One region of the Paenarthrobacter sp. NPDC089988 genome, then DNA from elsewhere that is predicted to be linked to it. Evidence: predicted binding sites of a transcription regulator. Region 1 holds the regulator's gene; the other holds the start of a gene.
What was found. Region 1 encodes Rex, which represses fermentation and respiration genes when NADH is low (regulators of the CRP and FNR family bind a similar motif). Its sites were predicted from a motif close to CTTGTGAANNNNTTCACAAG; they were not measured.
Positions count from the first base shown of each region.

Region 2: a site for Rex is predicted at 4,740-4,759, ahead of ACIPV6_RS01045 (glyceraldehyde-3-phosphate dehydrogenase). Genes of this name have one in related genera too.

Region 1 is NZ_JBIVGD010000015.1:248-14,542, forward strand. It holds gene ACIPV6_RS16965 (HAD family hydrolase) at 53-868, opposite strand; gene ACIPV6_RS16970 (glutaredoxin family protein) at 963-1,217, shown strand; gene ACIPV6_RS16975 (redox-sensing transcriptional repressor Rex) at 1,293-2,000, shown strand; gene ACIPV6_RS16980 (hypothetical protein) at 2,306-2,575, shown strand; gene ACIPV6_RS16985 (hypothetical protein) at 2,611-2,808, shown strand; gene ACIPV6_RS16990 (hypothetical protein) at 3,111-3,845, opposite strand; gene ACIPV6_RS16995 (YceI family protein) at 4,018-4,566, opposite strand; gene ACIPV6_RS17000 (histidine phosphatase family protein) at 4,783-5,448, shown strand; gene ACIPV6_RS17005 (TlpA family protein disulfide reductase) at 5,527-6,066, shown strand; gene ACIPV6_RS17010 (cytochrome c biogenesis CcdA family protein) at 6,072-6,827, shown strand; gene ACIPV6_RS17015 (cytochrome c biogenesis protein ResB) at 6,827-8,533, shown strand; gene ccsB (c-type cytochrome biogenesis protein CcsB) at 8,533-9,594, shown strand; gene ACIPV6_RS17025 (Hsp70 family protein) at 9,736-11,847, shown strand; gene ACIPV6_RS17030 (LuxR C-terminal-related transcriptional regulator) at 11,850-13,847, shown strand; gene ACIPV6_RS17035 (IniB N-terminal domain-containing protein) at 14,016-14,295, shown strand, end outside.
Region 2 is NZ_JBIVGD010000001.1:210,572-224,866, reverse strand. It holds gene orn (oligoribonuclease) at 1-106, shown strand, start outside; tRNA gene ACIPV6_RS01070 (tRNA-His) at 237-312, shown strand; gene def (peptide deformylase) at 443-1,015, shown strand; gene ACIPV6_RS01060 (acyltransferase domain-containing protein) at 1,019-1,849, shown strand; gene ACIPV6_RS01055 (HNH endonuclease family protein) at 1,834-2,634, opposite strand; gene ACIPV6_RS01050 (hypothetical protein) at 2,752-2,961, opposite strand; gene ACIPV6_RS01045 (glyceraldehyde-3-phosphate dehydrogenase) at 3,032-4,519, opposite strand; gene ACIPV6_RS01040 (polysaccharide deacetylase family protein) at 4,781-5,869, shown strand; gene ACIPV6_RS01035 (acyltransferase) at 5,917-6,651, shown strand; RNA gene rnpB (RNase P RNA component class A) at 6,663-7,055, opposite strand; gene ACIPV6_RS01025 (YaaA family protein) at 7,114-7,878, shown strand; gene ACIPV6_RS01020 (zinc ribbon domain-containing protein) at 7,875-8,612, opposite strand; gene ACIPV6_RS01015 (Nif3-like dinuclear metal center hexameric protein) at 8,675-9,586, opposite strand; gene msrA (peptide-methionine (S)-S-oxide reductase MsrA) at 9,721-10,245, shown strand; gene cysK (cysteine synthase A) at 10,313-11,248, shown strand; gene epsC (serine O-acetyltransferase EpsC) at 11,289-11,873, shown strand; gene ACIPV6_RS00995 (oxidoreductase) at 11,870-12,703, opposite strand; gene gndA (NADP-dependent phosphogluconate dehydrogenase) at 12,816-14,252, opposite strand.

The DNA.
Region 1 (14,295 bases):
AGAGCGTCGGTGGGGAGGGGTGGTTTGGTGAGAGAGGGTCGGTGGGGGGAGGTCAGCGGGGGCTGCGGAAGCGGCTGAATCCGCGCCACAGGCCGTAGATGGCGCCGCCCACGGTTGCTGCCTTCAGTCCGAGGGTGGCTGCGCGGCGGCCCGAACGGAAGTCGTACACCGGCCAGTTGTTCTCGCGGGCGTGCCGGCGCAGGCGGGCATCCGGGTTGATGACCACGGGGTGGCCAACCAAAGTGAGCAAAGGGATGTCGTTGGCGGAGTCGCTGTAAGCCCAGCAATGGTCCAGGTCCAGGCCCTCGCGGTCCGCAACGAGCTGGACGGCCACAGCCTTCGCCGGACCGTGCAGGATGTCGCCCACGAGCCTGCCCGTGTAGGTGCCGTTCTCGATCTCGCCGACGGTTCCCAGCGCGCCAGTCAAACCAAGTCGCGAGGAGATGACGGTAGCCACCTCGATCGGAGTGGCTGTGACGAGCCAGACTTTGCGGCCAACCCGAAGGTGCTGTTCGGCCAAGGCCTTGGTACCCGGCCAGATCCGCGACTCGATCATCTCGTCATAGACCTCTTCGCCCAGGGCCTTGATGTCGTCGACCGAAATGCCTGCAGCCAAGGTCAGCGCGGAGTCTCGGACGGCATGGACGTCTTCCATGTTTTCGCCACGAATCACGAACTTGAACTGCTTCCACGCGAAGCCCGCGGCCTGAGAGAGTGTGAAGGCCTTGCGCTCGTACATTTTGCGGGCCACATGGAAGAGGCTGGCGCCCTTCATCAGGGTGTTGTCGACGTCGAAGAAAGCAGCCTCGCCGGTGTGCTGCGGCACTTTGGCGTCTGCGAGCGCAGCGGCGTCCTTCTCGTCGGGCATGCCTTGAGTCTAGTCAATTGCGGGTGCCTCGCGCTTCGCGCGTCATGGGCGGCCGCCGCGTTGGCGCTGCCGCCGCAGCCGGTAACGTTGTGTCATGCCTATTCCCGACGTCGTCCTGCTCACCAAAGCTGACTGCCACCTGTGTACCGCGGCGCGTGCCGCCGTCGAACGCGTCACCTCAGGCCTGGGCGTGCAGTGGAGCGAAACATCGATCGATGGCGACGTCGCGCTCCGCGAGCGGTACGCCGAGGAGATTCCCGTGCTGTTGGTGGACGGCGTACAGCGCGACTTCTGGACCATCGACGAGCAGCGCCTCACCCGTCTTTTGAAGAAAGCGCTGGAGGGCTAAGGGCGCGCTCACGCAAGGAAATGGCTTTTTGTTGAGCCCGGTCAAGAGCCCTAGAGTGGAACAACAAGCGACGCAATGGAGAATACCGTGACTGCGCTGGAACCGTCACCGGAAGCAACAACCGGGGACAACGAACCTGCCGCCAAGCAGATCCCGCCCGCGGCTGTGGCCCGGATGACCCTCTATTTGCGTGCGCTCAACTCCCTCCTTGCCGAAGGCGTGGAACGCGTTTCCTCGGATGCGCTGGCTGAGGCCTCGGGCGTCAGTTCATCGACGCTCCGGAAGGACCTGTCCTACGTCGGCTCGTACGGAACCCGCGGAGTGGGCTACGAGGTCCAGTACTTGAGCCGGCACATCGCCGCTGCCCTCGGGCTGACACACGACTGGAAAGTGGCAATCGTCGGTGCCGGTAACCTCGGCAAGGCGCTGGCCCGGTACGGCGGCTTCGAATCCCGGGGGTTCGACGTAGTGGCCATCTTCGATGCCGACCCCATGGTGATCGGCAACGAGGTGGGCTGGCTCAGGGTCAGCGACTCGGCAGAACTTGAACGGGTCCTGGAGCGCACGCACACCAACATGGTGGTGCTCGCGCTGCCGGCGACGGTGGCCCAGGAAGTATGTGATCGCGTGATCGGGGCCGGAATCCGCAGCATCCTCAGCTTCGCCCCCGTGCTCCTCCAGGTACCGCCGCACGTCAACCTTCGCAAGGTGGACATGGCCACGGAACTTCAGATCCTTGCCTACCACGCACAACGGGCGCAGACACCGGGCCAGGCCGTTTAGCCTTCGCCGGGTCCGCGCCCGCTGATCAGTTCTGCTTGGGTTAGCGGCCGTACGGGTTGCCGAACGCCTGCTGCTTGCGGAAGTACGGTGCCGACGCCGGCAGGTACAGCATGACGATTGCCGCGACTCCCAGCAGGATCACCAGCAGCTGCAGGATGCCGTACGTTGCGCCGAACTGGAACAGGCCGGTCAGGCCAAGGACCGAGATGGCGGCGAAGACGGTTCCGAGGATACGGGCCCAGTTCTTGCCCTTGCGGACAGGGAATGCCACCAGCGCATAAAGGCCGAGGGACACGATGGCGCCGATGATGGCACCAACGGTGATGGCTCCCTTCATTCCTTCAAGGGAACCTTCGGGGAACTCAGTGCCCTGGGCTGCTGCCTGCTGGACCATGGAATTGATGAAGGCGTCCGAACCCGTGGTTGCCAGGAGCAGCGAACTGATAGCCGAGAGGATACCGGCGGCCACGATCATCCAGAAAGCGATGTTGACCATCTGGGGGACCGTGCTGGGTCCCGGCTGCTGGCTGGGCCAGTTGGTGTCCTGGCCGTACTGCGGGGCGGCCTGGCCATAGGGCGATCCGGGCTGCTGGCCGTAGGGAGAGGGCTGTTGGCCGTACTGGGGAGCCTGCTGACCGTACTGCGGCGCGGACTGCTGCCCGTACTGGGGAGCGTTCGGAGCCTGCTGGCCGTATTGCGGCGCGGACGGCTGGCCGTACTGCGGAGCATTGGGTTCGGACTGCTGTCCGTACTGCGGCGCCGAAGGCTGGGACCCCTGCTGCTCCGGAGTGGAGTCGCCCGGGTTTGACGGCGGGTAGGGAGGGTTGCTCATGGCATTCCTTTGCTTGGTCGACGGCTGATACTGCTGGGGTCAACAAGAACAAAATGCCCCCACCATGGTTCTGAATCCACCGTACCCCCAGCCTCCCGGTGGTACGGAGGATCACACGCAGGAATTTCCCGCGCGTGGAGAAATCATCACGCAGGCGTACATAGCCGTACTCCTGCATGATGAAGGCCGCCGCCTCCGTTGGGAGGTCCGCGGCCTTCTTCACCGCTGGTCTTAGTGCACGATGTCTTAGTGCACGACGGCGGTACCCGGGTTCCGCGTCAGGCGGTGCCCTTGACTGCCTTGAACCAGAGCTGCGAGTTCGGGAGCCACATGAGGACGACGGCAACGGCGCTGACCAGGAAGCCGAACCAGTTGCTGCCCAGGCCCGCGCTGGGACCGCCCATGTTGATGGAACCAAAAATGGCCAGAAGCAAAGAGACTGCTGCAAGAACCGTCAGGGCCAGCCGTGCCCACTCTTTGCCTTCCTTCATCTTCATGGCCAGGACAACCTGCGCTGCTGCGACGGCAAGGCTGATGATCAGCAGGATCAGCGCGACAGCTGCCAGCCCCGGTATGAAGGCGAAGGCCGCGATGATGGCGAAGAGTCCGATCAGCCCGAACAGCAGGCCGAGCAGTCCCGAAATCACCCAGATGAAGTAGGACACCTTCAGCTCCGTTGGCAGCCCCTGGACTTTGAAGATGCCTGAGAAGCCGCCTTGGGGGAGGACATCGTTGAAATTGCGCGGTCCGTCGGTGGGCATTTCGAAGTGGAAACCACCCTGCTGGCCCTGTCCCGGCTGGCCGGGACCCGGCTGCTGGTACTGGGGCTGCTGGTACGGGGGCTGCTGGTTTTGGCCGGGCTGCTGGTATTGGCCCGGTTGCGACGGCGGCTGGTAGCCCTGGGATGGTTGGTAGCCCTGCGGAGGCTGGTAACCCGCAGGAGGAACATTGCCGGGCTGCTGTGGCTCGGAGCCGGGCTGCTGAGGCTGTGGTGCTTCGTCTGGGTTACTCATGGCATCACTGTAGACCGCGGGTTGAGGGTTGCATAGGAAATTCGGGGCCAACCCGCAGCCAAATACCGGGTATTTGCCGAACAATGGACGGGTGATTTCCGAGCATGCGAAACGGCGCCCCCGCACACCGAAGATGGGCGGGGGCGCCGTCGGGCCGGTTCCAGCGATAAGGCTAGGCAGCCGGTGCAATGAAGGCGAGTTCAAGGTTGATGACAACCTTGTCGCTGACCAGGACGCCTCCGGCTTCCAGGACGGCGTTCCAGGTAAGGCCGAACTCCTTGCGGCTGATGGTGGTTTCACCGGAGACGCCTGCGCGGGTGTTGCCGAACGGGTCCACGGCCACGCCGTTGAACTCGGTCTCGATGGCAACTTCCTTGGTGACGCCCTTGATGGTGAGATCGCCCACCAGGTCGAAGCCGTCGCCGTTGGCCTTGACGTGGCGGGAGACGAACGTGATCTCAGGGAACTTCTCCACATCGAAGAAGTCCTCGCCCTTGACGTGGCCGTCGCGGTTGACGTCGCCCGAGTCGAAGCTGGCGGTCTGGATGGAGGCGGTCACCTTGGAATCGGTCAGTGCCTCGCCAACTTCCAGCGTGGCTTCGGCTTCCTTGAAATGGCCGCGGACCTTGCTGATGCCTGCGTGGCGCACAGTGAAGGCGATCTCGCTGTGGGAGTTGTCCAGGGTCCAGGTGCCGGTGGAGACGTTGGCGGGAAGGGTCATCATGGTGTTGCTCCTAGGTGTTAGGGATGGATCGTTGGGCTTGCCCGGCTGACCTGATCGAGCTGTTTACTTGAAGAGTCAACCGAGCTTCGTGTCCAGTATAAACATGCATATGCATCTTTTATTCCAACTTCCCGGAACATTTTCGGAAAACTTTGAGTTCTACTAGCGGTAGAAGATTTCAGATCGCCCCGCATCTTTGAGAAACTGGTAAACATGCCCCAAGCAACTGTCCATCTGCTTCGCCATGGCGAGGTCCATAACCCCGATGGCGTCCTGTATGGTCGGCTGCCTGAATTCCACCTCTCCGAGCGCGGCCGGGAGATGGCCCGCATGCTGGCCGAGCACTTTGTGGTGCGCGCAGACCAGGGCGCCAGGATTGTCCATTTGGTGGCCTCGCCGCTGACGCGTGCCCAGGAAACCGCCATGCCCACGTCCGAGGCTTTGGGCCTGCCCATCACCACGGATCCGCGGATCATCGAAGCGGAAAACCACTTTGAAGGCCTGCACCCCACGCGGAGCGAGTTCCTGAAGCCCAAGCACTGGTACTACTTCCGCAACCCAATGCGGCCCTCTTGGGGCGAGCCTTACAAGGAGCAGGCAGCGCGCGTCATCGCCGCTGTGCAGGATGCCCGGCTCAAGGCCATCGAACTCGGCGGCGACGGAGCCGAAGCCATCATGGTCAGCCACCAATTGCCCATTTGGGCCACCCGGCTCTCAGCCGAAGGCCGCCGGTTGGCCCACGATCCGCGAAAGCGGGAGTGCACCCTGGCCTCGCTTACCTCCCTGGTTTTCGACGACGACGGCACGGTAGCCCGCGTGGAGTACAGCGAGCCAGCCGCTGTTCTCCTGCCCGGTGCCGCCAGCACCCCGGGAGCGTGAAAGGGAACCGTGGATAAGAAGAACATCTCGCGCCGCGGCGCGCTCTCAGCCGGTGGGGTCCTGCTTGCCGGGCTCACCATGGGACTCTCGGCCTGTGCCCAGCCGGACTCCCTGGCAGACCAGGCCCGCAAGGGCGACAACAAGAACTACGTTGCAGGCGACGGATCGGTCACCGAGTTCGCAAAGGCGGACCGCAGCGCCCCCGTGGACCTCAAGGGCACCCTTTTCAACGGAACCGCAGTGACCCCGGATGTCCTCAAGGGCAAAGTCACCGTGTTGAACTTCTGGTTCGCTGCCTGTGCCCCGTGCCGTGTGGAAGCTCCGCAACTGGAAGCCCTCCACCAGGAATTCAAGGACCAGGGCGTGCAGTTCTTCGGCGTCAACCTTCGTGATGAGAAGGCAACCGCCGAAGCTTTCGACAAGACCTTCAACCTGACGTACCCGAGCTTCAATGACAAGGATGGGGCGGTCCTCCTGTCAGTGTCCGGCATTGTTCCTCCGAACGCCGTTCCCACCACCCTTGTCCTCGACAAGGAAGGCAAGGTTGCCTCCCGCGTGCTCGGCGAGATTGAAAAGAGCACCCTCAAGGCCCTCATCACGTCCGCAGTGGCCGAGTAGTACCCATGAACAGTCCCTTTGCCGAGACCATCCTCAATGGATCATTGCTCCTGGCCGTGCCAGTGGCCTTGTTGGCGGGGCTCGTTTCCTTCCTCTCTCCGTGCGTCCTCCCGCTGGTGCCCGGTTATCTTGGCTACGTCACGGGGTTGAGCGGGGTTGACCTCCAGAAGCAGCGGCGGGGCCGCATGCTGGTGGGCATTGGCCTGTTCGTCCTGGGTTTCTCGGTGATTTTCGTTTTGCTGGGCGGCGCCTTCGGCCAGTTGGGCACGTTGCTCACCGGACCGCAGAACGCCTGGATCACGCAGTTGCTGGGCGTCCTGGTGATCATCATGGGCGTCGTCTTCATGGGCGGGTTCGCGTGGTTCCAACGCGACGCCAAGATCCACGCCAAACCGCCCGCCGGCCTGTGGGGCGCTCCACTGCTGGGGTTGACGTTCGGGCTGGGCTGGGCGCCGTGCATTGGGCCGACGTACTCCGCTGTGCAGTTGCTGAGCATGTCCGGGGGATCCTCGGCTGCGAAGGGGGCGCTGTTGGCCTTCGTGTACAGCCTGGGACTGGGGGTGCCCTTCCTGCTGATCGCCCTGGCCGTCCGCCGCGGCATGGGCGTCATGTCCTTCTTCCGTACGCACCGCCTGGCGATCCAGCGCGTAGGCGGCGGCATTTTGATTCTGCTCGGCATCCTGATGGCCACCGGCGTGTGGGGCCACTGGGTGACCGAGTTGCAGTACTGGTTCCAAACCGATGTGAAGTTGCCGATCTGATGAGCGAGTCCGTGAAATCCAAGAACAACGCTGCCGAGGGCACTGACACAGGCAACCCCGGCGAGGACAAGCTGAAAAAGGCGAAGTCCGATGCCGCGCTGCCCACCCTGGGCATCCTGGGCATGCTCCGGTGGGCCTGGACCCAGCTCACCAGCATGCGGACCGCGCTGTTCCTGCTGCTCCTGCTGGCCATTGCGGCAGTGCCGGGTTCGCTGTTTCCGCAGCGCCCGGCCAACCCGGTCACCGTCACGGACTGGATCAAGAACAACCCCACGTTCGGGCCCTTCCTTGATGCCCTCCAGATGTTCGACGTGTACTCGTCGGCGTGGTTTTCGGCCATCTACCTCCTGCTTTTCATCTCGCTGATCGGCTGCGTCACTCCGCGTGCCATTGCGCATTACAAGGCGATGAAGTCCCAGCCGCCGCGCACGCCCAAGCGTTTGTCCCGGCTGCCGGAGTACGGCACCTTGGCGCTGCCCGCCGACGCCGGGATCCCGGCGTCGAAGGCCATCACCGATGCCGCCGGGCTGCTCAAGAAGCGCGGCTACCGCGTGGAGGTGCGGGACGCCGACGGCGCGCTGCCGAGCCTCGGTGCCGAGCGCGGCTTCACGAAGGAAGTCGGAAACCTGGTGTTCCACACCTCGCTCATCGGCGTGCTGGTCTCCGTGGCCATCGGCGGTCTGTTCGGCTACAGCGGCCAGCGGATCCTGGTGGAGGGCGAGACGTTCGTCAACACCTTGGTGGGCTATGACCAGTTCTCGCCGGGAACCAACTTCCAAAGCGCCTGGCTGCAGCCGTACTCAGTCCGCTTGGACAAGTTCCAGGCGACCTTCGACAGGGAATCGCCCAACAAGACCGGCCAGCCGATCGACTACACGGCCGAGGTGACCACCAAGGAGAACCCTGATGCCCCCGAGCAGAAGGAAGTGCTGAAGGTCAACGACCCCATTTCCCTGGGCGGGACCAGCCTGTACCTCACGGGCAACGGCTATGCTCCCGTGGTCACCGTGCGCGACGGCGCCGGCAACATCGCCTTCCAAGGCCCGGTAACCGCGAAGGTCCAGGGCGCCAACTACTACTCATCGGTGGTCATCAAGGTTCCCGACGGCAAGCCGGACCAGCTCGGTTTCAATGGCTTCTTCCTGCCCACCGAATTCAAGTCCGAAGACGGAATCTCTTACAGCGGGGATCCCCAACTCATCAACCCGACGCTGACCCTGGACTCCTACTACGGCGACCTGGGCTTGGACAAGGGCGTACCTCAGAACGTGTTTGAACTGGACGTGAAGGATCTGACCCAGCTGAACGGCCGGAAACTCGATACCGGTGGTATCTCGCTGGCCTTGGGTGATACCGCCACTCTCCCGGAGGGCAAAGGCAGCATAACCTTCGACACCGTCAAGAAGTACGTGGGCGTGGACATCCACCACAACCCCGGCCAGTTGTACGCCCTGATCTTCGGCCTGCTGGCCGTAGGCGGCCTGGTCCTGTCCCTGTACGTGGGACGCCGCCGCGTCTGGGTCCGCACCGGAACCCACCAGGACGGCCGGACCATGGTTGAATACGGCCTGCTGGCACGCGGCGAGGACCACCGCCTTGCCGGGGAGGCCGCCGCGTTGCGCGAACTCTTCGCCCGGGAATGGCGGGTGGCCGACACCACCGAATCTTCCCACTCCGTCTCTTCCCCAACCCTGAAGGACCAGTAATGCCCGCTATCAACGAAACCCTGGGCCAGTACAGCGAGCTGTTCATGCTGCTGGCCGCCGGCACGTACACCGTGGCGTTCATCGCGTTTGCGTGGGACCTGGCGAAGAGCAGCAAAACGCTCCGGGCCGTCGACCTGAAGGCGGCCGCCAGCGCTACCGCCGGGAAGGTGGCCGTCGCCGCCGGGCGGGTCGGCCTGGGTGCCTCGGACACCGCCGGCCCCGCAGACCGTGGCGAGCGTCCGACGTCGGGCACTACCGTTTCGGAAGCCACTGCGGCAGGTGACATGAAGTACGGCGGCGAACGCCGTGCACCCGCGCGCGTCGCCGTGGCTCTGACCATCCTTGGCGTGCTGATCCACGCCGCAGGCGTGGTGACGCGTGCGCTCGGCGCGGGCCGCGTGCCGTGGGGCAACATGTACGAGTTCCTCACTACCGGTGCATTCGTGGCCGTGGCCGTGTTCCTGATCGCACTGGTCCGACGCGACCTGCGCTTCCTTGGCACGTTCGTGATCGGCCTGGCCATCATCATGCTGGTGGCCGCTTCGGTGGCTTTCTGGACTCCCGTCGGCCACCTCGTGCCGGCATTGCAAAGCTACTGGCTGATCATCCACGTTTCCATCGCCGTGTTGTCCTCAGCACTCTTCACCCTGACGTTCGCCATGTCGGCGCTGCAACTGCTGCAGTCGTACCGGCAGAAGAACCTCGCCGCGGGCCGTCGGGACAACCTGGCCTTCATGCGGGTGGTCCCCAATGCGCTGAGCCTTGAGAACCTCTCCTACCGCATCAACACGGTGGCTTTCGTGGGCTGGACGTTCACGCTCATGTTTGGCGCGATCTGGGCCGAAAAAGCGTGGGGACGCTTCTGGGGCTGGGACCCCAAGGAGGTCTGGACCTTCGTGATCTGGGTTGTCTACGCCGGCTACCTGCACGCCCGCGCCACCCGCGGGTGGACCGGAACCCGTGCGGCCTGGTTGTCGATTGTGGGCTACGCCTGCGTGATCATCAACTTCACGCTGGTGAACACGGTCTTCAACGGATTGCACTCCTACTCAGGGCTGTAGGCCTTCCAGTGGCCTGAACTGGGCCTTCTCCATCGAGTCGACTATCACTTGGAGAGAGCCCGGTTGCGGCCCAAAAATTAAGCTGTCGCCCGCCAAGGGCAAGTGTTACCTTGTTTGGACCCCGCTTGTGATGAAGACCGCATGCGCCATGCCATGTTCTTTTTCGAGGTAACCATGAGCTATGTTCTCGCCATTGACGTCGGGACAAGTTTCACCGCGGCAGCCGTGCTCCGGCCCGCCCAGGGTTCCACCGGTGCGCCGGAAGTGCTCCCCCTTGGACTCCACGGAAGCGCCGTGCCCTCCGTCCTTTACTACGCGGAGGACGGCCGGGTCCTGGTAGGCGAAGCTGCCGAGCGCCGCGGCCTGGACGATCCCCGGCGCATGGTCCGGGAATTCAAGCGGCGCATCGGCGACCCGGTTCCCCTGGCGGTGGGGGAAGGGTGGATGGCGCCTGAGGACGTCTTCGCCGCCATGGCCCGGTGGGTGGTGGCCAAAGCCGAAGAGCGCGAGGGCGGTCCAGCTTCCTCCATTGTCATGACGCACCCGGCGTCCTGGGGCCAACACCGCATCTCGACGGTCCTCGCGGCACTCAACGTCGCGGGACTGCACGATGTCAGCCTGATCAGTGAACCCGAGGCTGCGGCCCTGCACTACGCTTCACAAACCCGGGTTGAGGATGGCAGCACCATTGCGGTCTACGACCTCGGTGGCGGCACCTTCGATACCGCGGTCCTCCGCAAGGCTGGAGCCAATCGGTTTGAACTGATCGGCCATCCGGACGGCATTGAAACCTTGGGCGGCGCCGATTTCGACGCCGCTGTTTTGCGTCACGTGGTGGCCCATCTGGGAGACGCCGTCCATGCCCTGGCCGCGGACGATCCTGCAACCCTTTCGTCGTTGTCCCGGCTCAAGAGGGAATGCCGCGAAGCGAAGGAAGCGCTCTCCCTGGACAGCGAGGCCAGCATTTCCGTCGCGCTTCCGGGCAGGCAGCAGGCCATCCGGCTTGTCCGTTCCGAGTTCGAGGCGATGATCGAGCCGCAGGTCCAGGACACCCTGGATGCCCTTCGCAGGAGCCTGCAGGCCGTCCAGGTGGAACCTGAGGACCTGACAGCCGTTCTGTTGATCGGTGGATCGTCGCGTATTCCCTTGGTGGCCGAGCTGGTCTCGGCGGACCTTGAGCGGCCCGTGGCGGTGGATGCCGATCCGAAGTCGTCCATTTGCCTGGGCGCGGCCCTCTCAGCGAGCCCGGCCCTCTCAGCGAGCCCGGCTCTTTCGGCGAACCCCGCCGTTTCCGGTGGCTCCGCAGCGCCGACGGCGGAGGGTGGGCCAGCGGACCGTGAGGCTGCGACCGTCGCGGCAGGTTTTCCTGCCATGTCTGGTCACCGCACCCGGGGCGCGAACCCGGTGGCGCGTCCCGGCGTCGTGCATGGACGAACGGCACTGTCCGCGCTCAAGCAGGCGGCAGCGGGTACGTCGAAGGCAGGGCGGCACGCCCCCGGATCGCGGGTCCGGATGACGGCCGCCGCGGCGGCCGCAGCCACGGTGCTCACGGTCATTACCGCGACGGCTGCGCAAACCCCGGAGGGCGGTGGCCTGATCTCCCTGTTCGCGTCGCAAGCAACTGATGTGATGCGCGACGGCGGCAAGCAGCCCCAGAGCGCATCGGCCGGTGGCGCTGCAGCCGAACCAGGATCGACGCCGGCAAGTGGCCAGACGGGCAAGGGCCTTGATGCCTCTGCCAGGACGGCGCGTACGCCCGCTGGTACCGGACAGACGGGGACGGGGCAGAAGGGGTCGGGCCCGGCAGGTGGCACTGGAGCCGGTATGGCCGGGAGCGGCACAGGCGCCGTCGCTGGAGCGCCTGCTGGCGGGGCCGGCGCGGCCATTCCGGGTGCCGGTACACCGACGTCCGGCCCTTCTGCTCCGGGTCCCTCGGCTCCGGGCACGTCCACTCCGTCTCCAACGACCCCCGGTGGCGCGGCAAGCGGTCCGGCTCCCGATCCCACCACTCCGCCAACGCAGCCGACCACGCCTCCGGTTGTAGTCCCCACGACACCGGCCGATCCGCCGCCCACTACTGTCCCGGATCCTGTGACGCCTGCACCCGAGCCCACAACCCAGGCGCCCCCGGTCACCGAGCCGCCTGTAACCCAGGACCCCCTGCCGTCGGATCCGCCGACGGAACAGGTACCTGCTCCAACACCACCCGAGACCAGCCCGAGCCAAGATCCCGCCCTGACCGCGGAGGCCTAGGGATGAGCGGGGAAGGCCGTACAGCCGAGGGACAGGGCGAGGCAGCACCTGCCGGCCGCGAACCTGATCTGAAGGGCACTACCGAGTTGGTTCGTGAGCTGCTGCTGGCCTTGGCCGTGGGGTTCACGTTGCCCTCGCCCCTGCCGGACTCGCTTGAGGGACGCGGCGACCTTCCACAGCTCATCGACACGGCGACGGAAGCCGGATTGCTGTTTCCGGACGGCTCGTTGCTCGGGACCGTACAGTACGCGCTGCTGAACAGCACCCCGGACACCGCCATCCACGCACTGCAGCGCGAACTTGTGGATAAGTATGCGGCGCACGGGCGGCCCTTGGGAGAGCTGGCCCGGGAACTCGCCCGCGGCGGTCTTCGGGATGCGCGCGTTGCAGAAGAACTCGAACGCGCAGCGGACCTGGTGTTGGACTCGGACCCGCTGCTGGCCGCCACCTTGTACGCCGAATCGATCCTGGCCGGTGCCAACGAGATGTCCAAGGCCGCGCGGCGCGCGCAGGCGGCGGCGGCCGTTGGAGACCTCGATGCCGCGGGCCGGATGGTGGACCGGCTACTGGCGTTGCCCGAGCCTCCGGACATCCGGCTGGGCGTCGATGTGGCCGCAGCCGTGTGGGCCCAGCGGGGAATGCTGGCCCGCAGTGCCGATACCTACAAGTGGCTGGGACCTGAACGGACAGGCTCCTCGGCGTCTTTGGGAGCCTTGGCCATGATCGGATCTGGCGACGCCGACGCGGCCGGGGAACTGCTGGCGGGGTCCGCAGCATCCGGTTCGCCCACCCTCCTGGCCGTCGCGCTTTCCCTCATGGGTGAAGGTCTGCGCCGAACGTTGGGGCCCCTGCCGGAGCTTGGCCTTCCTGACTTGATCAGGGCCTCGGACATGATGAATGCGGCGGGCGCCGGTGTCCCAACCCCCGAAATTCCCGCGGTCCTGGCTGCCCTTGTGGCCCTGCATACGGGGGAGCCCGCAGTTGCCGGTACCGTGGTTCAAGCGGCGTTGGCGGCACAACAGGGCGGCGACTCCGCACGGCCACGACTTTTCCTGATGCAGGCGTGGTGCTCCATGCAGCAAGACAACCCGGACGACGCCAGACTGGCCATCAATGAGGCCGTCAAAGCCAATCCCTGGAACTTCACGCCCAGGGACCAGTTCCTCCATGCGGCCCTCGAAGTCGGGCTTGCCAGGCGTGGTGGTGAAGTCCACGAACTGGTCCTCGCATGGGACCGCGCACGGGAGGCGATGATGCATGTCTCCGTGGATCTCTTCAGCCTCCTGCCGTGGGGAGAACTGCTCATCACAGCTGCCCGGTTGCGCGAAACAAGCCGCATCTCGCACTACGTGCAAGGGGCCTGGGAGCTCCTGGACCGGCTCGGGAACCCGGGATTGTGGTCCGTTTCGTTGCATTGGTCGGCCGTCCAGGCCGCCCTTCTGAGTGAAAGCCCGCAGGAACTGGCTCCACACGCGGCCGCGCTGGTGCGGGCCGCAGAGCACAGCCACTACGCAGGGGTGCTGGCTTCCAGTGGTAAAGCCTGGGTTTCCGTCCTCGCCGGACGGTTCCAGGCTTCCGACGTCGAAACAGCGGCCCGTGGGCTGGCCGCCGTCGGAATGCCTTGGGAAGGTGCGCGGCTGGCGGGCCACGCCGCAGCCCGCGCCGACGAGCGCCGGGACATGGTGAAACTCTTGGCGTGCGCGCGGGATATCCACCCCCAGGGAACCGGTGGGCAATCGGACGTGGGGGAAGAGCCTCCGGGGATAGGGGCCGGCCAGGCGGGGGAACCATCCGGACTGAGTCCGCGCGAAAAGGAAGTGGCGCGGCTGGTTCTGGAAGGCAAGACCTACCGTGAGATCGGCGATGCGATCTACATTTCGCCCCGAACCGCCGAACACCACGTGGCCCGGATGCGGCGCCGTTTAGGTGCGGAGAACCGCTCCGAACTGCTGGTTCGCCTCCGTTTGGCGTTGGGGGATGGGCACCCGCCCTACGAATGACACCCCTGCACCCCCTAACGGAAACCGGCAGCATCCCCTAACGGGTGGCCCGACGATAGGGGGACCGCACCCGATGCCCCGCCCATCCGCACGGCCATAGTTTGGACCCAAGCCCGGCAACGGCGCCGGGCGTTTTCCCACCAACACAGAATTTGAGGGAGCGTTCCAATGCCAACACTCGCACAACAGCTCGTACAGTTCCTGATGAGCCTGTTCAACAACCCCGAAGCCGCCGAGGACTTTGTCCGTGATCCGGAAGCCGCCCTTGCAGCCGCGGGACTCCGGGACGTTTCCTCCGCTGACGTAGACGCCGTCCGGCCCGTGGTCCTGGACTACGCACCGATCAATGCCCGGTCTTCGTTCGACCGTGAATACAACACCGGTGGCAACCATGCCTCCACTGGTGGTGGCGGTGCGGCCGGCCAACCTGCTCCCCACAACGGTGGCA
Region 2 (14,295 bases), on a different contig from region 1:
GGCTGTCTTTGTGCCTGCCCCCGGACCGGACACCGCAACCGCGCAGCGCATTTCCAAAGAGACCACAGCCTCGGCGGAGACCCTCAAGGCCGTCGACGAAGTGTGATCTGCGTCATTTTTTGGGGTTTTTTCGGTGAAACCGGCAAAAGTGGACTTTGAACCCCCAAACAGCAGGTAAGCTATTTGTCGTTGCCTTCACGGAAAGCCGGTCAAACGGTCGGACCAGTAGGCGCATGGTGGGCGTAGCTCAGTTGGCAGAGCGCCTGGTTGTGGTCCAGGAGGTCGCGGGTTCAACCCCCGTCGCTCACCCCACCGGGACAGGCTGGAAAGCCGGTTTCCCAAAGGCCGCACCGGATTCCGGTGCGGCCTTTGTTTGTTGGTCCACTCGTGGCTCCTGCCGGAGTCACCACGGGCCGCAGCCACTGAGTAAGGAAGTACAGACATGACGGTCCTGCCAATCACCATCTGGGGCGAACCTGTCCTCCACCGCCGCGCCAGCGAAGTGGAAGTCTTTGACGACGAACTCCGCCAGCTGATCTCGGACATGTTCGAAACCAATGATGCCGCGAACGGAGTCGGCCTCGCGGCACCCCAGGTCGGCGTGGGCAAGCGGATCTTCGTCTACAAGTACGCCAATGATGACGACGCGCCGGACCAAGGCGTCCTGGTCAACCCTGTCCTGACCCTTTCCAAGGTGTCAGGCGCCCTTCCGGATCCAGAGGAGCATGTTGAAGGGTGCCTGTCCTTCCCAGGTGAGCACTACCCTCTCCAGAGGGCCGAATGGGCCCGCGTCCAGGGCTTCGATGGCGACGGAAATCCGGTCGAGTTCGAGGCAACCGGCTGGTTCGCCCGCGTCATGCAACACGAGTTCGACCATCTGGACGGCAAGCTGTACGTCAACCGCCTCGTGGACCGCTATGCCAAGAAAGCCATGAAGCAGGCGAAGAAGAGCGGCTGGGGAGTCCCGGGGCTGACCTGGATGCCCGGCGTCGACCCCGATCCGTTCGGGCACTAACCCATGACCGCCGCAGACCGCGCGCAACTGTTCCAACTCCTCGACATCACAGGCGAGGATGCACGGGAATGCGCGGACCTGCTCGCGACCACTCCCGGCCCCGGCGTCCAGCAGGCTCTCGAGGCGCTGCAGGCCAGGCTGGGGACCTTCCCCTCGGACAGCATCGCCTCCAACGGACCCACGGAATCCGAATGGATTGCAGCGTTGCTCCGGTTCGCGCCGGTGGTCCACTCCTATCATCTCGATTTGGGCATCAGCCCGGACATCTCGGCGGCGTCCCTGGCAGACCTCGGACTCCAAATGCGCATTAACAGGCGCGTCCACGGCCGGTTCGGCCTGGACACCTGGGGCTGGCTGACCCTGCACATGGCCGGCAACCTCTTCCGGCTGGGCAGGCTGCAGTTCCACCTGGTCCGCCACGAGTCACGGGGAGCCAACGACGGGCAGGAACGTCCATGGGTCCTGGGCGTCCACATTCCCGAAGCCGGGGCTCTCTCGCCACCTGCCGTTGACGCCAGTTTCAGGGACGCGAAACTGTTCTTCGCCGGCCATTTCCCCGACAAGCCTGCTGTTGCAGCCACCTGCGAGTCATGGATGCTTGATCCGTACCTGGTGAACCACCTTCCGGAGAGCAACATCGCGTCCTTCGCCAAGCGTTTCACCCTTGACCGCTGCACCGACGCGCCCACGGATGCCGTCTACTTCACGTTCCGGCACCGAGGGCTTGAGGGCCTGGACGCCCTGCCACGCGAAACCTCACTGCAGCGCGTGGTTCTGGAGCGGATCGACGACGGCGGCACCTGGCAACTGGGGCATGGTCACCTTTCCTTGTAAATGGTCTGCTGCTCCGGACAAGCGGCCAGGACCCGCTTCATCGCGTCCTTCTCGGCCTGTGTGACCCACAACTTGTAAGCCGTTTTCACCGAGATTTGCCGGGCCACATAGTGGCAACGGAAGTTCTTGTTGGGCGGCAGCCACGTTGCGGCATCTCCTGCGCCCTTCTTGACGTTCGCGGGTCCGTCAGCGGCAATCAGGTTCAGCGGATCGTTGGCCAGCATCTGGCGTTGCTGGGCAGACAATTGCTTGGCCCCCTTCTGCCAGGCGTCGGCCAATGCCACCACATGGTCGATCTGGAGGAGTGAACTGGTGTCCTGGCCCCTCCGGAACGAAACAGAGGCGCCAGTGTACGGCTCTTGGATTTCCCCCGCGGCGATTTTGCAGGTGGATCCAGTGGTGAACTCGACGCCCGCGAGATCGCGGCGGAGGATATCGTTCCTGGTGTCGCATCCGTTGCGGTCGACATCCTGCCAGGCCGGGCCGAACGCGGTGCGGTCATAGTCACTCTTCGACGACCTGCCCTTCACTTCGAGCTGGTCAAGGGCCTCCGACGCTTTCCGGGCCGGGACGCGGACTGCCCCCGGGAGCGGCTTCATCCAGGCGGCATCAAAGACGGGCGCCTCCGTAGGGCCGGCGACCCATGGGCCCACAGCGTCGAACTGCCCGGCGGTGAAAAACCAGGAAAGTCCACCTACGACGGTGGCGGCCAGCAGTCCCAGGATGGTCCAGGCCTGCCGGGACCGACGGCGGGCACGCTTGTAGGCAGACCACGTGATACTCAAGGGGCTCCGTTCAGTCGGGGTGTACGTTGCCCTTCGAGCGTAGGACAAGGCACCGACAACGAAGCCGCTGTCCACAGTGTGCAGGGAGAGTCACACTGTGGATGGAGGATGGCTGGCTTATTGCTCGCGCATCACGCGCTGCAGGTCTTCGGCTGCCACTGCCAGGAGACCCCGCAATTGCTCAACGCGCTCATCCGTGACATCGCCGGCAGCATTGGCCGCGACGGCCTGGTCCAGCAGTTTTTGTGCCTGCTTGTGGTTGGCCTTGGCCACGTCCAAGGCGTGTTCCAGCGTGGTTTCGTGCTCCAACGTAGATTCATTTTCCATGACCCCATTGTGAGCAGGTTTCCCGGCTGATTCCAGTAACCCAGCCGGGAAACCCAGGTAACACTTTGGCTTAGGCGTTGGCTGCCTCAAGCACCGCGATAGGGGCCACGATGTCGCGGGCGGGGAACGACGGCGGGTTGACCCCTGCCATCTCCTCCATCACGCGGACAACCTGGCAGGAGTAGCCGAACTCGTTGTCGTACCAGACGTACACAACCAGGTTCTTGTCGTTGGAAATCGTGGCGAGCCCGTCCACGATGCCGGCCCGGCGGGACCCTACGAAGTCCGTGGAAACCACATCCGGCGAATCGATGTAGTCGATCTGCTTGCGCAGCTGCGAGTGCAGGGACATCTCGCGGAGGTAGTCGTTCACTTCGTCGCGCGTGGTGCCGTTGGCGAGGTTGAGGTTGAGGATGGCCATGGACACATCCGGCGTAGGAACGCGGATGGCGTTGCCGGTGAGCTTCCCCTGCAACTCGGGGAGGGCTTTGGCTACGGCCTTGGCTGCGCCGGTCTCCGTGATCACCATGTTCAGGGCAGCGGAGCGTCCGCGGCGGTCGCCCTTATGGAAGTTGTCGATCAGGTTCTGGTCGTTCGTGAACGAGTGAACGGTCTCGACGTGCCCGTGGATAATCCCGAACTTGTCGTTCAGTGCCTTCAGCACAGGGGTGATGGCGTTGGTGGTGCAGGAGGCGGCAGTGACGATCTTGTCTTCGTCGGTGATGTCGGACTGGTTGATGCCGTGCACGATGTTCTTGAGGTCGCCCTTGCCGGGAGCGGTCAGGAGGACGCGGGCAACACCCTTGCTCTGCAGGTGCTGGGAGAGGCCATCGGCGTCACGCCAGCGTCCGGTGTTGTCCACCACCAGTGCGTCCTTGATGCCGAATGCGGTGTAGTCCACCGTGGCGGGGTTGTCAGAGTAGATCACCTGGATCTGCACGCCGTTGGCCGTGATGGTGTTGGCTTCCTCGTCCACCCGGATGGTGCCTTCGAAGGAACCGTGGACGGAGTCGCGGCGCAGCAAGCTGGCGCGCTTGACGAGGTCGTTCTCGGCACCCTTGCGCACAACGATCGCACGGAGGCGCAGCCCGTGCCCGCCGCCTGCCTTTTCGATCAGGAGGCGGGCGAGGAGACGGCCGATGCGGCCAAAGCCATAGAGGACGACGTCGGTGCTGGTGCGGTCGTCCGCACCGCGCTTGCCCACAACGTCAGCCAACTCCGCGCGAAGGAACTCGTCCAGGGAAACAGAGCCGTTCTCTGCACGGTACTTTTCGGTCAGGCGCGCGATGTCGATCGCCGCAGCGCCGAGCTCCAGCTCAGCCAAGGCGTTCAGCAGGGGCGCGGTCTCTTCGAGCAGCAGCTCTGTATTGCTCATCCGGCGGGCGAAGCGGTGGGCCTTCAGGATGTTCATGGTGGACTTGTTGATCAGGCTTCGGCCGTGGATGCTGGTGACCACGTTGTTTTCCCGGTACAGCCGGCCGATCACCGGAATCATGGCCTCGGCGAGGGCCTCCCGGCCCATCCACTTATCAAGACAAGAATCTGACGTCTGGCTCACAGAACTACCTTCCTTGGGTCAACCACATACGTCTTCGTATGCAGATGGCGTCGGCCGCCCGGAGTAGTCCTGCGGCACATGCGCTGCGGGCTTCGGTCCACCCACGGCGCCTTGAACGAGAGCAAAGAAAATCCGCCGGCTGCGAACGCAGACCCGGCGGCAGAACTTCTACGTTCAGTAACTATTCTAGGGCGGGATCACGGCGCAGTGGCCGCCCGGATGCGTGAAATCACTCACACGGGTGTCCCGTAGACTCCCGGTGTGAATCATCCAGTGCGGCGCGAGCTGCTCCGCCAAGCGCTCCTGGCCCGAAAGGGCGGCCGCATCGGCACCGGCGGCCGGGGTGCCGTGGCCCTGCGTTTCGACGACGGCGCACGCGACTTCAGGGACAAGGTGCTTCCGCTCCTGGTTGAGCGCAACCTGCCGTTCACCCGGGTCACCACCACGCAACGGATCGGCACCGTGCCCACCGAGAGCGATACCTGGCAAAACATCCAGCACTACTGCCTCCAGCACGGCGGCGAGGTGTGGAACCATGGCGCCACCCACAAGGACGCGTCCGGGGACGACGCCTTGCACCAGGAAATCGTGGGGGCACTGCAGGATCTCCGCAGTTTCCTGCCCCGCATACCGATCGACTGCTTCGCTCCCCCGGGCGGTTCCAGCATCCGTTATGACGGCCATATGCCTTCCCGGACGGTGGCAGCCTGGGCTGGAACCTTTGCAGGCAGGCTGATCAACGACTTCCACGCCCTGGCCTCCGGGTATTTCCCGGACAGCTATTACAGGCCGCTGGATGGCGTGCTGCGGGACGGGCAGAACCACTACAGCCTGGACCTGTACACGGAGGCAGCTCGGGCAACAGCTTTGGTGGACCGTGCCCGGGAGTGGAGGGCCGGCGTCGTCATGATGTGGCACGCCAACAACCTTGGCGTCAAGGACCGGCAGTCCATGGAGGCGTTCACGGCCACTCTGGACTATCTCGTAGAACAAAGGGACCAGGGTTCGCTGTTGGTTTTGACGGTATCAGGGCTGGCCGCGGCCGACGCCTCAAGCACGCATCGGGACAACATCCTGGTCACGGATTCGGGCAACCCCTTCGCGGAATCCATCCCTTATCCGCAGTACCGGCAGAACATTCCCGGCTCAACCCGTGAGCTGACGGCTACAGTCTCAGCACCCGCAGGGACAGCCGTAGCATCGGTGATCGGTGAATCGACACGCCACCATGTGGTCCCGGTTGGGGGCACCTTGTACCTGCGCCATCTGGCAACCGTCCCCCTTGATGTGAAGTCCTTGGATATCGCGATCAATGCGGCCAGCCGGGACGTCAGGCTCGTCCCGGTCTAGGCAACACTGCGTACGGGGCCACATAATGCTCCCGTTACGCTGCGAAGGTGAACAAACTCTCAGTACTGGCTGACCACAGCGATGGGTCCGGGAACAGCATCGAGTGTTCAAGGGCCATTGAAACCGGCATCGCGGTGACCTTTCGAGGCGGGAACAACCGCATTATCGTCGCGGAGGGCGCCCGTATTGCCAAGCTGCAGGCCGTCTTTGACTGCGACAACGGCACGCTCATCATCGGCCCCAGCAGCAAGTCGCCGTTCAGCATGAACGTGCGGATCGGCCAGGATTCAACGGTACGCACAGGTGCAGACCTGACCACCACCAGCGTCGCCGTGGTCAGCGCCGTGGAGGGAGCCGCCGTCACGTTCGGCGACGACGTCATGATCGCCAGCAGCACCCAGTTCCGGACCGACGACGGGCACCCCATCTTCGATGTCGCCACCGGCCGCCGCGTCAATCCTGCCAGGGACGTCGTCATTGGCAACCACGTCTGGTTTGGGGGCCAGGCTGTGGCCCTCGGCGGCGCACACGTGGGCGACGGCTCGGTGATCGGGTTCCGCAGCGTGGTGACCGGGACTGTTCCCAACAACGTCATCGCCGTGGGTTCACCTGCCCGCGTGGTCCGGCGCGACGTGGCATGGGAAAGGCCGCACCTTTCCTTCACCAGTCCCCCGTACAAGCCGGATGCCGCGTCCGTTGCCAGGAGCGAGGAGTACTGGAACCTGACTGCGGAGGATGTCCCCATCTTCGAAGAACTCAGCGGCTGGCACGACCACCATTGACAGGCGGGATGTGGATGGGTTGACCGATACGCCGGGTTCTGTCATCCCGAGCCGTTACCGGCATGGGAGTGGCGGCCATCCATCTACGAACGCCGTTGCCGACGCCCTCCAGCAGCCTACCCGGACACTCGGGCGGGCAGCCCTCGAACGTGTCCTGTCTGGCCTTGCTCCGGGTGGGGTTTACCTAGCCTCCCCGGTCACCCAGGGAGCTGGTGGTCTCTTACACCGCCGTTTCACCCTTACCTGCCAACCAACCGGTGCAGGCACCGATCGGCGCAGGCGGTCTGTTTTCTGTGGCACTTGCCTGCGGGTTACCCCGAGTGGGCGTTACCCACCACCCTGCCCTGTGGAGCCCGGACGTTCCTCGAGCCACTTTCGTGGCGCGCGACCGCCTGGTCAACCCATCCGCCGTACAGTCTACCGGCGTCCAGAGCCATGCCCTGACACCGGTAATATCGACTGGTGCTGATTCTCCTGCCGCCTTCCGAAGGCAAGACTCCCGCTGCCAAAGGACCTTCCATCGACTGGGAAGCGCTGAGCTTCCCGGACTTGAACACCTCCCGGGCGAAGGTCCTGGAGGCGCTGGGTACCGTCAGCGCGCATGAAGACGCCCTCGCGTTGCTGGGCGTCGGCGCCTCGCTGCGTGACGACGTCGAACGCAACACCAGGCTCCACTCGGAACCTGCCGCGCCGGCCCACCAGGTCTACTCCGGCGTCCTGTACGACGCCTTGGGCTACAACAGCCTGACCTCTACGCAGCGCCGCAAGGCTGCCGAATCAATCCTGGTGGTTTCCGCCCTGTGGGGTGCCATCGGCTTTGGCGACCATGTGCCCGCCTACCGGCTGTCCATGGGAACCGCACTGCCCGACGTCGGACGCCTCGCCTCCTACTGGAAGCCGCAACTGGCCGCCGCCCTCGCCAATCGCTCCGAAGGTGAGCTGCTGGTTGATTGCCGGTCCAGTACCTATGCGGCCGCTTGGGCGCCGCCGGCAGAACAAACGGTGACGGTCAACGTGTTCACTGAAGCCAAGGGCAAGCGCACGGTGGTGAGCCACTTCGCCAAGCACACCCGCGGTGAACTGGCCCGGCACCTGCTGACCAGGCGCGGAAAGGCTCCCGCCACCCCCACTCAGCTCCTGAAGGCAGCCAGCGAGGTGTGGACCAGCGAGCTCGTCGAGGGCACGGCCCGCAAACCGCACGCCCTCAACATCATCCTGGCCGCTTAGTTCCACTCCGCCGAGCGGACAAGGATGCAGCCGGAGTCGGGGCAGAACACGATGTCGTCCTCGGCCGCCGCCTTGACTTCGGCGAGGTCGCCGGGGCTGAGCGTCATTCCCGAGCCTTCCGACTTTCCATGGAACAGACGGGCAGCACCCACGCCACGCTTGGCAATGGTCTTCTCATAAATGGCCACCATGCCCTGGTCCAGGGCCTCCGCGAAGGCAGCCCGTTCGCCACGGAGAATTGTTTCCTCCGACGCGATGCGGGCAATCTCCTGGTCCAGCTCGGCCCGGATGCTCCCAAACGAACCTTGGATGTCGTCCACGATCGCCTGCTGGGCAGCTTGGCGTTCGCGGAGCCCGTCCAGGCGCTCGAGGATCTCCAACTCCACATCTTCCAGGTCCGAGCGGCGCTTGTTAAGGGACGCGATGTCGTTCTGGAGCGCAACCAGGTCCTTGGACAGTCCGGTGCCGCTGTTGAGCCGGGCTTCATCACGCTCGATGCGGGTGACCACCTGCTCCACATCCGCTTCCGAACGCCGCAACTCCGCCTCGGAATCGTGGACCGCAAGCTTCGCCGCGCCCAGTTCGCCGTTCGCCACATTCAGGGCGTCCTGCAGGTCGGTGATGCGGGGATCGTTCTCCAGTACCTTCCGCTGGCCCGCCAGCGACTTCAGCTTGGCATCAAGGCCCTGCAGTTCAAGCAATTTGAGTTGTTCTGCCGGTGCTGCCTTCGCCACGCTTACCTCCACCTGTTTGTTGCCGGCACCGCTGGTCAGTGCCGGCCGCTGTCTTGTTGATGCTAGTCCCCGCCGGGAGTCAGGATGAAGTCCCAGGGATCGCTGTTGGTGCTGCTGACACGGATCTCTACATCGTGCCCTTGATCCTTAAGTACGTTCGACAACGCTTCGGCGGCCACAGGCAACCAGAGCCATTCGCTGGCGAAGTGCGAAACGTCAAGAAGGTATGGCCGGTCGTTGACAGCCGCTTCGCGGGCTTCCGAGGCCGGGTGGTGCCGCATGTCGGCAGTCACGTAAACGTCGGCCTGGTTGGCCCGAACGGCATCGAAGAGGCTGTCACCGGCGCCGCCGCACACTGCAACGCGCCGTACCAATCCGTCCTTGTCGCCCGCCACGCGCACGCCCCCTGCAACGGCCGGCAGCACGCCGAAGACCTTGGCGGCGAAATCTCCGAGGGTCATGAGTTCGGGCAGATCGCCAACCCTGCCGATTCCTTCCTCGGGAAGGCCGTTTGCGGCCGTGGTCAGCGGGCTGACGTCGGCCAGGCCAAAGGCGTCCGCCAGGACATCGGAGACTCCCCCAACGGCTGAGTCGCCATTGGTGTGGACTGTCAGCAACCCGGTTCCGGCCTCGATCAGGCGATGGACGGCCAGGCCTTTCGCAGTGGTGGCCGCTACCGAGTTCACGCCCCTGAGCAGCAAGGGATGGTGGGTAATCAGGAGTTCGGCACCCCAACCAATGGCCTCGTCGATCACTTCAAGCGTCGGATCCACAGCGAAAAGGACCTTGGTCACCGGGGAGTCAGGCCGCCCCACGACAAGGCCAACCTCATCCCAGTCTTCGGCCAGGGACTCCGGCCAGAGTTCCTCCACAGCCAGGAGCACCTGGCCCAGGGTCGGTTCACCGTTGTCTTCAACTGTTCCGGCATCGTCGCTGGAGTCCGCATCGGAATGGGCGGTGTCTACTGCTTCCATACTCTTATTCTTACCTACTGCAACGGATCGGTCAGGGTGTGACCTGCCACCAAGCCCAGCATCCTGTCGATCTCCGTCACCGTCCCGTAAGGTGTTGCGGGAATCATCAGTCCGTCCCATCCATTGAAGAGATCATGAAAACTTTCGTACTTGGCGGCGGCTGCTTCTGGTGCCTCGATGCCGTCTACCAGAAGACCCGCGGCGTTCAGTCTGTCGTTTCCGGTTACACCGGAGGCCATCTCCGCAACCCCGACTATTACGAGGTCTGTTCCGGGACCACCGGCCACGCAGAGGTGGTGGCAGTGACCTTCGACGAATCCGTGGTGCCCGCCGAAGTCATCCTGGACATGTTCTTCGCCCTGCACGACCCCACCACACTGAACCGCCAGGGATACGACGTCGGCACCCAGTACCGCTCGTCCATGTTCTACACCACCACCGAGGAGAAGATCCTTTTCGAGGAAGCAATCGAAAGGGCGCAGTCCCTGTGGCAGCATCCGATCGTGACGGAGGTCAGCCGCCTGGGCGACTTCTACGAAGCCGAGGATATCCACCAGAACTACTACGCAAAGTTCCCAAACCAAGGCTATTGCCAGGTGATTATTAACCCGAAGCTGGCAAAAGCCCGGAAATATTACTCTGCATGGCTAATTGCTTAGCAGGGTTTCGGCGCTGCTGGTTAGGCTGACCTCAGCATTCCCTCTTCAGAGATAGGCATACATTTTCATGGCAAGGATCTACGACGACGTCACCCAGCTGGTTGGACGCACCCCGCTTGTCCGCTTGAACCGCCTTACCGAAGGACTTGGCGCAACTGTTGCAGTCAAGCTTGAGTTCTACAACCCGGCCAACAGCGTCAAGGACCGCATTGGCGTAGCCATCATCGACGCCGCCGAAAAGTCCGGCGCCCTGAAGCCTGGCGGAACGATCGTCGAAGGTACGTCCGGCAACACCGGCATCGCTTTGGCCCTTGTTGGTGCCGCCCGCGGTTACAAGGTCATCCTGACCATGCCGGAGACCATGTCCACCGAGCGCCGTGTCATGCTCCGCGCCTACGGCGCCGAGATCGTGCTGACACCGGGTTCCGAAGGCATGCGTGGCGCCGTGGAAAAGGCCCAGGAAATTGTGGCCAACACCGAGAACTCCATTTGGGCACGCCAGTTCGCCAACGAGGCCAACCCGCAGGTCCACCGCGAAACCACTGCCGAAGAAGTCTGGGCCGACACCGACGGCGAAGTGGACATCTTCGTCTCCGGCGTGGGCACCGGCGGAACCATTACCGGCGTCGGACAGGTCCTCAAGGAGCGCAAGCCTGGCGTCCAGATCGTGGCCGTGGAGCCCAAGGACTCCCCCATCCTCAACGGTGGCGCACCCGGTCCGCACAAGATCCAGGGCCTCGGAGCGAACTTCGTTCCCGAGATCCTGGACACCAACGTCTACGACGAAGTGCTCGACGCCACCCTGGAAGACTCTGTCCGCGTTGCACGCGAACTCGGTGCCCGCGAAGGCATCCTTGGCGGCATCTCCTCCGGCGCCATCGTCTGGGGCGCCTTGGAACTGGCCAAGCGACCGGAAAACGCGGGCAAGCTGATCGTTGCCGTGGTCTGCGACTTCGGCGAACGTTACATCTCCACGGTCCTGTTTGACGATATCCGCGGCTGATTCTTCATCCGCGAATAATCATTCCTGTAGAAAGGTCTTTGTGAGTTTCTTCGCAAGGCTTAAGGAAGACCTCGACGCCGCCCGGTCACACGACCCGGCGGCTCGAGGCTCTTTTGAGAACTTTTTTGCCTATTCCGGCCTCCATGCCATCTGGGCACACCGCTTGACCCACAAGCTGTGGCAGAACCCGGCACTCCGCTTCCCGGCCCGCCTGATTTCGCAGCTTGCACGCTTCCTCACCGGTATCGAGATCCACCCTGGAGCCACCATCGGCCGCCGCTTCTTCATTGACCACGGCATGGGAGTGGTGATCGGCGAGACCTCCGAAATCGGCGACGACGTGATGATCTACCACGGGGTGACCCTTGGGGGACGGTCCCTGGCCAAGGTCAAACGCCACCCCACCATCGGCGACCGCGTGACCATCGGCGCCGGAGCGAAAGTCCTGGGACCCATCACCATCGGCGCGGACAGCGCCGTGGGCGCCAACGCAGTGGTGGTCAAGAACGCTCCCCCGGAGTCCATCATCACCGGCGTTCCAGCCACGTGGCGGCACCGCGACGCCAAGTCCGAAACCAAGCCTGCCGTCGACCCGGCCGAGTACTACATCGAGTACCGGATCTAGCTGCCCAACCGCTGGTAAAGGCTTCCAAGGACCCGGTCGAAAATCCGGTCCGGAAGTATCCTCCGCAGCGCCAGAACGCTCCAGGCCCCCCTGCCCACCGGGTATCGGGTCCTGGGGCGTTTTGCAGTTGCTGCCCGGACAACAGCCTGGGAAACAACCCGCGATGGCGTAGCCAGCACATGCCCCGACGTTGACGCCAGGGCGTTGGCCACGACGTGCGCTTGCGGGCCATAGGGGCCGTCTCCCGAGCGGTACAGCAACGCCTCCCCCGCGATGGTTCCCCATTCAGATTCCGTGCCTGCGGGCTCGATGATCACCACGTCGATCCCGTGCGGTTTTAGCTCAAGCCGCAGGGAATCGCTCATGCCCTCCACTGCGAACTTGGTTCCGTGGTACCAGGCACCGAGCGGCTCGTACATCTTCCCGCCAATGGATGAGATGTTGATGATCCGGCCCGCGCCCGTTCGCCGCATACCCGGGATGACGAGCTGGCACATCCGTGCCAGGCCCATGACGTTGACCTCGAATTGCCGCCGGCCCTCGGCCAACGGAACCTCTTCCACCGAGCCGTAGGAGCCGTAGCCTGCGTTGTTGACCAGGACGTCCACCTGGCCGTGGTCCGCCTCCACTGCCGCTACCGCAGCGGCCATGGATTGGTCGTCGGTCACGTCCAAGGCCAGGACCGTGATTCCGAGCCTCTTCAAGGGCTCCATTCGTTCGACGCGGCGGGCACCGGCGTAGACGGCGAAACCCTTGGCAGCCAGGTCCCGTGCCACCTCGAACCCAATGCCTGACGAGGCACCGGTCACCAAGGCAGCACGCTTGTTCATGGATTGGCTCCTCGGGTTGGTGGATCTCCGGGCCTTCGGCACTGCGGGTACAACAGGAAAAGGCCGGTCCCTCCCAGACTACTGGGAGGGACCGGCCTTTCCATGGGCGAAACTAGTGGGTGTCGACTGCCGAAACTTCGGACTTGTCTTCGCCCCACAGGGTGTGGAACGTGCCTTCGGCGTCAACGCGGCCGTAGGTGTGTGCACCGAAAAGGTCGCGCTGGCCCTGGATCAGGGCAGCGGCAACGCGCTTGCGGCGCAGGCCGTCGTAGTACGCGAGCGAGGAGGAGAACACCGGTACCGGAATGCCCAACTGGACGGCGGTGGCCACCACGCGGCGCCAGGCCGGAAGAACCTCGGCGATCGCCTTGGTGAACGCCGGAGCGAAGAGCAGGTTGGCCGGCTTCTCTTCGGCGGCGTAGGCCTTGGTGATGTCCTTGAGCAGTTCCGCCCGGATGATGCAGCCTGCACGCCACAGGGAGGCGATCTCGTCCAGCTTGAGGTCCCAGCCGTATTCCTTCGCGGCCGAAGTCAGCATGTCCAGGCCCTGGGCGTAGGAAACCAGCTTGGAGGCGTACAGCGCCTGGCGGACGTCCTCAACGAACGTCTCGGGGATTTCGACGGCGGCTTCCTCACCGGCGAGCAGTTCCTGGCCCAGCTTGCGCTGTTCTGCCTGGGAAGACAGGGCACGCGCGAACACGGACTCCGCAATGCCCGAAACCGGCGAACCGAGTTCCAGGGCGGAAATGACCGTCCAGCGGCCCGTGCCCTTCTGGCCGGCAGCGTCCACCACGACGTCAACGAACGGCTTGCCGGTCTTGGCATCGACGTGGCCCAGGACCTCGGCGGAGATTTCGATCAGGAAGGAGGACAGATCGCCCTTGTTCCACTCAGCGAAGATCTTGGACTGCTCGGCCGGCTCAATGCCCGCACCGGAGCGGAGGAGGTCGAAGGCTTCGCCGATGACCTGCATGTCGGCGTACTCGATGCCGTTGTGGACCATCTTCACGAAGTGTCCGGCACCGTCGGTACCAACCCAGGCGCAGCAGGGTTCGCCGTCCACCTTGGCGGAGATCTTCTCCAGCAGCGGGCCGAGTGCGTCGTAGGACTCGCGGGAACCACCAGGCATGATGGACGGGCCGTTCAGCGCGCCCTCCTCACCACCGGAGACGCCAACGCCCACAAAGTGCAGGTCCTTCTTGGCCAGGGCAGCTTCGCGGCGGCGGGTGTCCTCGTAGTGCGAGTTACCGGCATCGATGATGATGTCCCCTGCCTCAAGCAAAGGCTCAAGCTGCTCGATCACGTTGTCCACCGGAGCACCGGCCTTGACCATGATCAGGACGCGGCGCGGCTTTTCCAGCGAGTCAACGAGTTCCTGCAGCGTTTCCGTGCGGATGAAGTCGCCTTCGGAGCCGTGCTTCTCCAGCAGGGCGTCGGTCTTTTCCACGGAGCGGTTGTGAAGTGCCACAGTGAAGCCGTTGCGGGCAAGGTTACGGGCCAGGTTGGCGCCCATCACCGCTAGGCCGGTGACACCGATGTGTGCTGACATCAAAACTCCAATTCGATCGTGTGCATTCAGTCCTGCGGGCATG